Regions from separate parts of the Neorhizobium turbinariae genome, predicted to be linked through region 1. Evidence: riboswitches for the same ligand, from Rfam matches in the RefSeq annotation. Region 1 holds a riboswitch; the other holds the start of a gene.

Region 1 (3,903 bases):
CCATCCCGTCGCACCTGTGGCGTCTGTGCTTGGCGCATCGCTGGCGAAGTCGGTGGTGAGGCGCGCAACCGGATCCGGGACCTGGTAGATCATTGTGCGGATTCCGAGCCCGAGCTCGAGCGTGCCATCATTCTGCGCCTCGGGGATCAGGCTCGATTCCCCGACCTGAATGCTCAGGTCAAAACCGATCTCTCTCAGTTGCGCCTGAAGGGCCTCTGCGATCACGGGCAGGTAAGCGCGCTGCGGGAAGGTCCGCATCATGCCCGCGAACTTGATGCCGTCCTTTTCCCGGATACCGTCCGCTCCGCGCACCCAGCCAAGCTCGTCGAGGATGCGGTTCGCCTCCGCCAGGTTGAAGTTCTGCGGCTTGAAGTCGGCAAAATGCCAGCCCTTCATTGCGGGCGGGAAATACTGAGCGGCAGCAAGCTCGGCATTGCCCATGATGGTGCGTGCAATTGCTTCCCGGTTAACGGCAAGGCTGAGCGCGCGGCGGACGTCCACGTCAGCGAATTGAGGTTTCTTGACGTTTAGCATCATCATTACGACGCGCGGGACCGGCGCCTTGACGATACTCGTTTCACCCGACCGGTCGATGCGGGATACTGCCGTGGTCGGGATCTCGAGCACGAGATCGCCCTCTCCAGCAAGCGCGATGTTTACCCGTGTCTCCGGGTTTGGCACCCCGTCGACCCGAACGCGCTCGATCTTCGCGACCTCGCCCCAGTAGGCATCGTGCCGCACGAGGTTCAGACCTTGTGGCAGTTCGGCACTTTCGGTGCGGTAGGGCCCAGTCGAGACGATCCCGATGACGTCGCCGCCTTGGCCGAAGGAGGAGGGGGCGAGCACGGGAACGGCAGGGTCTAGCAGGTATGCGAGAAAGGGCGCGAACGGTTGCTCAAGCGTGAAGGTAACGGTCCCGTCGCCGGAGACGACATCCGTGATCTTTGCATTCTTGATGAGATTGCCGCTCGGGAGAAGCGCCTTGAAGGATGCGGCGACCGCCTCTGGAGTCATCGCGGTACCGTCGTGGAAAGTGACATCCGGGCGCAGGTAAAAGGTCCACTTCAGCCCGTTTTCCGATGTCTCCCAGCGCTCCGCAAGCGCGGGCAAGACAGCAGCCTCGGGATTTGTCTGCACCAGCGTCTCGGTCACGCCATTGGCGCGAAGCTGAAAGCCGCCGGTCTGCGTATCAAGCCTTTGAAGCTGGAACGGCTCGACCACTCGCAGTTCGTCCTGCGCAAGGGCAGACACGGGTGATGCGAATACTGCGGCGACCAATGCGGCCAACCAGAATTTCTGGTGCATGAAGTTACTCCGGAGAAATTGCGGTGAGAATAAAAAAGGCTATGGGCTTTTCGGGATCGTCGTAGGCGGCGCCATAGAGGTTGCCGGGGATCAGGTCGCGCCAGCTTTCGACCGCGCTGAAACCGGCTCCCGCCAATAGGCCGCGGGCGTCGTCCTCGGGGACGCCATTGTAAAAAGGGAGATGCGCGCCAAAGACGTCGCGACTGTTATTGACACGGTGGCGAAACCACAGCCCATCCGAGACAAGAAGTATCCCGCCCGGCCGCAGAAGCTTGCGTGCCAGGGTAAGTGCCGCAGACGGGTTCTCAAGGGTCCACAGGACGTTGCGCAGCGTGACGATTTCGGCGCTAGCCGTGGGTAGCGCCGCCTCATCCATCGTGGCGTTGATGAACTCGATGGATAGATTAGCCTCGGTGGCTGCTGCTTTTGCATGAGCTAGCATCTCCGCTGATCCATCGACTGCGGTCACCCGGTGGCCAAGGCTGCCTGCTAAAAGCGCGCATGCTCCCGTTCCGCAGCCAAGATCCAAGACGTCCAGCGGAGCCCCTCCCAGGGCTGCGTTGAAGACTGTTCGCCATGCATCCGCATCGCGCCGGTGCGAGGCCGCCCCGTCGAACCTCCAGGCACGGGAATTCCAATGGTCCGCCATTGCCGCAGCAGTCGTAGGTGCAACGCGATCCATCACTGTGGCATCCCCGAAGTGCAGGAAGGGTCAAGGGATTGAGCGCCCCATCTGACTGTTCTTTGCGCGATGTCGAGTGGATGTTGAAGCAATCTGGTCTCGTCAGCTCGTTAGCGATGGGTTGCGAAGCCGCTGCTTGCGGCCTGTTGGGTGGTAGGCGAAGTCCTCGACGACCTGGCCGGCGAGCAGGTGTTCGGTTATGATCCGGTTCACCGCTTGCTCGGTGACGCCGCCGTAATAAGTGCCCTCAGGAAAAACCTGCAGAACGGGTGCCAAATTGCAGGGGCCAAGGCAGGTGGACTTGGCGGTCATGGTGCCATCGCCGATAACGCGCAGCTTTAGGCGTTCCTGCTGGTTGCGCAGATGCCCCCAGATGGCGTCTGCGCCGGCTAAGTTGCAGGCTCCACCTTCGCAGACCAGCACCCGACGCTTTTGGGCAGGAACCAAGGAGCCTTCGAGGGGAGGCGGGTGAGGAGCGGGAACCTGAAGTTCATCCGCTGTTGCCAGAAGATCGTTCAGCAGTTGCCCCATTAACGCGCTGGACGCGATGTCCCTTGCAATGGAAAGAACTGGCCAGGGCCGGTCGTCTGAGCTCTTCCATCGCGTCAGCGATTTCTTCAGCCAGATGTGGAAGCTCGGCTCCATAGGCAGGACGAGCGGAACGATAAAGATCTCGTCGACTTCCTCATCCAACAACGCGCTCAGGGCTTCATGGAGGGATGGCGTGCCCTGCTCGGTGAAGGCGAAGCGAACAAGGGTTCCCGACTGCGAGGATGCGACCAGATCAGTCATGCGCTGCATCGCGCGGTGCGGCGAGGCAGCGAAGGCCGATTTGGCAATCAGCAAGATCGCGCTCTTGCGTGTGCCGTTGGCAGGACGGATTTTGTTGCTCAATGCCTCACTCTCAAACATCCGAGGAGGCAGCAAAAATGGCGGCAAAGCAGGTTCCGAATCTTCGGAAGCAGCTACGTCGTCATTCCTGTGGCACACCCCGACCACGGAATTCTCTTTCGTCAGGCAGGTCTCCTGGCTCGCGGGTCAAAGCCTGTCGCCCGTCTTCCCGGCTTTTGTGCCAGTGACATAATGGGCGAACGGCTCACCGCTCACAGTTGCGGGACAGCTCCGGTATCGCACCGGATTCCCTCTTAGCTTCCGTCACCGACGGAAGAACCTTGACCTGCCCAACCTACAATGTCCCCAACGGCTGTCAACGTTTGCCCGCTCCTCTCAAGGTCAGGCGGCGCGCTGCTCCCACGAAGCGAAAGGATCCGGCAGATTTCGCCATAGCTCTGGCAGGAAGACCGGGCTGTCGATCAGGCAGGCATTCAGCTCGCTACGGATTTTCGCCTCGTCCATCGGGTCTGCACCAATGAAGACGATTTCCTGGCGACGGTCTCCCCAGACCGGATCAAGATAGGGCTTCATCATGTCAATGAAGCCCGGATCGCGCGGCCACTGCTCTCTCGCCACGGATGTCCACCAGCGACCCATCTTCTGGGTGCGCACGAGCGCGCCTGCCTGACTCATTTCGCCAACATAATCGGGCCGCGTCGCCAGCCAGAAGAAGCCCTTTGCTCGCACGACGCCCGGCCAGGAGCGATCGATGAAGGCTTGGAACTTCAACGGATCGAACGGCTTCTTGGCGCGATAGACGAAGGAGCGAATGCCATATTCTTCGGTCTCCGGGACATGGTCCTTGAAACCATGCAGTTCCTTGAACCACAGCGGCTTGGTCTCTGCTTTGGCAAAGTCGAAACGACCGGTGCCCAGCACCTCCTTCAGGTCCACCTTTCCCCAATCGGCTTCGATAAGCTTGGCACTCGGGTTGAGGCTGATGATGATTTTGCGCGCAGCATCGCGTTCGGCCGGTGAGGCGGCGCTGATCTTGTTGAGGATGACCACGTCAGCGAACTCGA
Region 2 (3,903 bases), on a different contig from region 1:
AATCGGCGCGTCGATTTGCGTGCCGGCCACGGTCAGGAGCGAGCGCAACGGTGACGTTCCCAAAGGTATGCGCGCGGAACCGGAAGACGCCTCCGGCTACGTCAGGATCATGCTCGCATGGACCCCATGCGGCTTCGGTTGCCTCTAAGGCGCCTGCAGGCAGCAGCTGCAAGCTGCGGATGTAGTCATCCAGCGCCAGCCCACCCTCGCACTCCAGCCGGTCCAAAAGATCGCGCGGGCTGCTGGGCTGAGTTGAAAGCCGATATCCTGCGGCTGCCAATGTATCCATAATCGAGAGCACGCTTTGCGGGACGTCCAGTCCAACGGCATAGCCGGTCCGGCCGGGAGCATTTGGATAGTCCGGCATGAGGATCGCTATCTTCCGCTCAGCCCGAGGCGTCCGCTGCATGCGCAGGAAGCTGCCGATCCTTTCAACGACGTGTTCAACTCGATCTAGTTCGGGTTGATTGAAGACACGCGACAACTCGGTACCTTGTTTGAAAGAGATGGCACCGGCGAGAATCCTGCCGTCCAATTCCGGGAGGAAGACGTGCATGGCGAGGTCGGATGGTCCAAGGCCGCGTTCATTACTCGACCACGCGTCCCGTGGCGTCGTTGCGACGACAATCTGGAACACAGGTGCGCCACAGATATCGAAAATAGTGTCGTTATTCACGTCCGCTCCCGCGGCAAAGGCCGTGGTCGACAAGATGGCCGCAGGATCGATCGCCTCCATAGCTGTCTGGACGAAGTCAAGACATTCTGGATCCTTCAAACTGCCGAGGAACAACGGTATGGGAACAAAGCCGCGTGCGGCTAGGCACTCGAACAGTTTGTCGATCGGAGACACATCATCGGCGAGCAGCATCGACCGATAGAAGAGAATTGGCAACCGCGGAGCGGAGCAGGGCTGATTGGCCAGTAGCGAGTCAAGCGCTACTATACCCGTGCCCGGGTGATAGAACCCGCTCTTGGGTACTTCTTGCGCAGGAACAAGGTCAATCACCTGATCACGTGCGAGCGCGTCCAGATGGCCTGCCAGCAGTAGCATGTTATTGCGCCCGCCCTGACGGAAGCAGGCAAGGATGGCAGCCAGTTGATCTGCGTTAACGGTGGATGCCGCTGCAAGACGATCGTCCCGAACACTGCATTCGCCGGGCAGAAGTGCCAGCTTGATATTTCTGGTTCTAGCGAGAGTTGCAAGTTGCTCCACACCATACTGCCACCGATCAAAGCCACCCAAGATGCGCACCAAGATCAGCTTGGCATGGACTGCCGTCTTGTCCAGCCACAAGTCAACCGACATCGGGTGGCGGAGATCGTTGAGGTTTGCCGTGCTGATAGATGTGGCGCCGCTCGCGGGCCAGGCAGAGGTGATGCTGTTGAGATCGCTGGGCGAGAAGGACAGGACCACCACATCAGCCGGTGCCTGTTTCAGGTCAACCGGCTCGATGAGGTCGTCAAGTGACGACGATGTGGTAGCAAGTATGTGCATAATGTCATTCTGGCCTTCAGGCCGCCAGCATTCTCTCGATTGCAGAACGGTCGATGCCTCTTTCACCGATCACGACGAGCCGCGTTTGGCGCGTTTCCCCAGGCGCCCAAACGCGATCGAAATAGTGGTTGACGCGTGAGCCTACCGCCTGAACCTGCAAGCGCATCGGCTTGTTCGCGACGTTTACGAAACCCTTCACGCGCAACACGCCCTTTGCCTCTGCAGTCTCGGCGATCCGCTTGGCAAGATCCTCTGCATCGGCAACTGCAGGCAGATCCAACACGAAGCTCTCGAAGTCATCGTGGTCGTGATCAAGTTCATCATCGTGATGTGTCCTGCGGCTCTCGATATCATCCTCAACCGCCAGTTCCAGTCCGACAAGAACGCCTGGATCGATCGAACCATGGGCGGACGCAACGATCTTCACGGCGCGGGGCAGGTGTGCCGCCACGCGCGACTTTGCCCTTGTAAGGGCGCCCAGATCGAGCAGGTCGGTTTTGGTAAGCACAATCAGGTCGGCGCAGGCGATTTGGTCATCGAAGACTTCTTCGACTGGATCGTCGTGATCGATGGACCCGTCGGCCTGGCGCTGTGCTTCAAGAGCGTCGTGATCACTGGCAACGCGCCCTTCAGCCAAAGCAACCCCGTCCACGACGGCCACAACGGCGTCCACCGTAACACGGGCTTTCACTGCAGGCCAATTGAAGGCCTGAACGAGCGGCTTCGGCAGAGCAAGTCCAGACGTCTCGATTAGGATGTGATCTACGCGGGGTCTGAGGGATAAGATCTGGTTGATCGCCGGTACGAAGTCATCTGCTACCGTGCAGCAGATGCAGCCATTCGCGAGTTCGATAATGTTTTCGTCGGGGCAGCTTTCGATGGCGCAGCCCTTCAAGACCTCGCCATCGATCCCAACGTCGCCGAACTCGTTGACAATGATGGCAACGCGCTTACCTGGGAGCTTCTCCATGAGGTGTCGAATAAGCGTTGTCTTTCCCGCTCCAAGGAAACCGGTCACGACTGTACACGGCACACGATCAACATCGATGGTCATTGGGGCAAGTCCTCATGATGATGGAAAGGAGGGATGCGAGCTGTCATACCTTTGCCGCGGAGACAGGAGGGCCGACCGCGCAAGGGCAGAAAGCCGCGTTCATCCTGAGCGAGCATCATGGCGCCATGGACGATGTCATCAACGTTCCCAAGGGCAAGGTGACCGAACACGTAAGACCATCCGGAGCGGTGCCTGAAGGCTGCGCTCGGACTTTTCTCGCAGTTGGCGAGGCAGGTCACAGGCTTCACCGAAAGTGGCAGATGTGCAGTTGCCTGTCGCAGCGCGTGGATCAGTCCGATCCCGGGCCGCGAGTCATCCTCGGACCCTGCACGGCAGTTTGTGCACACGAAGATCGTTACATCGGGTTCAATGTTAGGCTGATCGTTGATCAATGCCGCGTTCCAACTCAACTGAATGTGGGGCGCGGAGGCAGACTCGCACTTACGGATCTGCCATCGTGATCGTCGCTTCCACCGGAGCACCCCGCCCGGCAAAGCACAGCATCTCAACGGCAGGTCTCCTGGCTCGCGGGTCATTGCTCTCAAACCAGCCTTCCCGGGTGTCTCCCAGTGGCCTTATGGCTGAAGCTATCCGCTTACAGTTGCGGGGGCAGCCGCGGCATTGATCCAAATTGAATCGCACCGCATTCCCTTTTCGTCCCTCCCGTTGCCGGAAAGGAACCGTCAGCATTTCAGTAAGCCCGCGTATGGGGTCGTGTCAATGCGTTCTCCTATTCGGATTGCCCTCAAGGACGATTAGAGTATAGTGCCGATATCGTCGGTGTCCGAACGGGACGAAAAGGGAATGCGGTGAGACTGATAGTCGATTCCGCGGCTGCCCCCGCAACTGTAAGCGGAGAGCTTTACTCCCAAGTGCCACTGGAGAAATCTGGGAAGGCGGGAGAAAGCGTGTGATCCGCAAGCCAGGAGACCTGCCGACGCGTTGGTGAAGAAGATGCTCTCGGGGTTGAGGGCGAAAGGAAACGATATGACGACCAAGACGGCAGCCATTGCACTCGGTGCCTCCGCTTCCAAGATTGTTCCCCTTAGCATAACGGCCATGCTCGGCATGTTTGTTATAGGGTTCGTAGGCTTCTCGCATATGGAGGTTGTTCACAACGCCGCGCACGATTCGCGTCATTCACTCGCGTTCCCCTGCCACTGAGGAAGCCGACATGTACTTGTTTCGCAACATCGTCTTGGCGGCGGTGGTGTCCGGGCTTGTGTCTGGGCTCATCCTTACCGTGCTGCAGAGCTACGCCACGATCCCACTTATTATTCACGCTGAAACCTTTGAAGGCAAAGGCGAGGAGGTTGGGCATTCCCACTCCCATGCGCATGATGAGGGTACGCCT

What was found. Region 1 has a riboswitch for cobalamin ahead of M0654_RS20035 ((2Fe-2S) ferredoxin domain-containing protein). Riboswitches for the same ligand answer to the same signal wherever they lie in the genome.
Region 2: it holds a riboswitch for cobalamin, as region 1 does, so the genes downstream of both, cobW (cobalamin biosynthesis protein CobW) here and M0654_RS20035 ((2Fe-2S) ferredoxin domain-containing protein) in region 1, are expected to answer to the same signal.

What each region holds. Positions count from the first base shown of each region.
Region 1 is NZ_JALPRY010000025.1:27,912-31,814, forward strand. Features, by position in the region: gene M0654_RS20025 (ABC transporter substrate-binding protein) at 1-1,305, opposite strand, end outside; gene M0654_RS20030 (class I SAM-dependent methyltransferase) at 1,310-1,987, opposite strand; gene M0654_RS20035 ((2Fe-2S) ferredoxin domain-containing protein) at 2,090-2,926, opposite strand; cobalamin riboswitch at 2,987-3,178, opposite strand; gene M0654_RS20040 (GTP-binding protein) at 3,221-3,903, opposite strand, start outside.
Region 2 is NZ_JALPRY010000026.1:10,556-14,458, forward strand. Features, by position in the region: gene cobN (cobaltochelatase subunit CobN) at 1-1,495, opposite strand, end outside; gene cobW (cobalamin biosynthesis protein CobW) at 1,512-2,549, opposite strand; gene M0654_RS22975 (DUF1636 family protein) at 2,546-3,085, opposite strand; cobalamin riboswitch at 3,043-3,249, opposite strand; cobalamin riboswitch at 3,311-3,502, shown strand; gene M0654_RS20375 (CbtB domain-containing protein) at 3,537-3,713, shown strand; gene M0654_RS20380 (CbtA family protein) at 3,724-3,903, shown strand, end outside.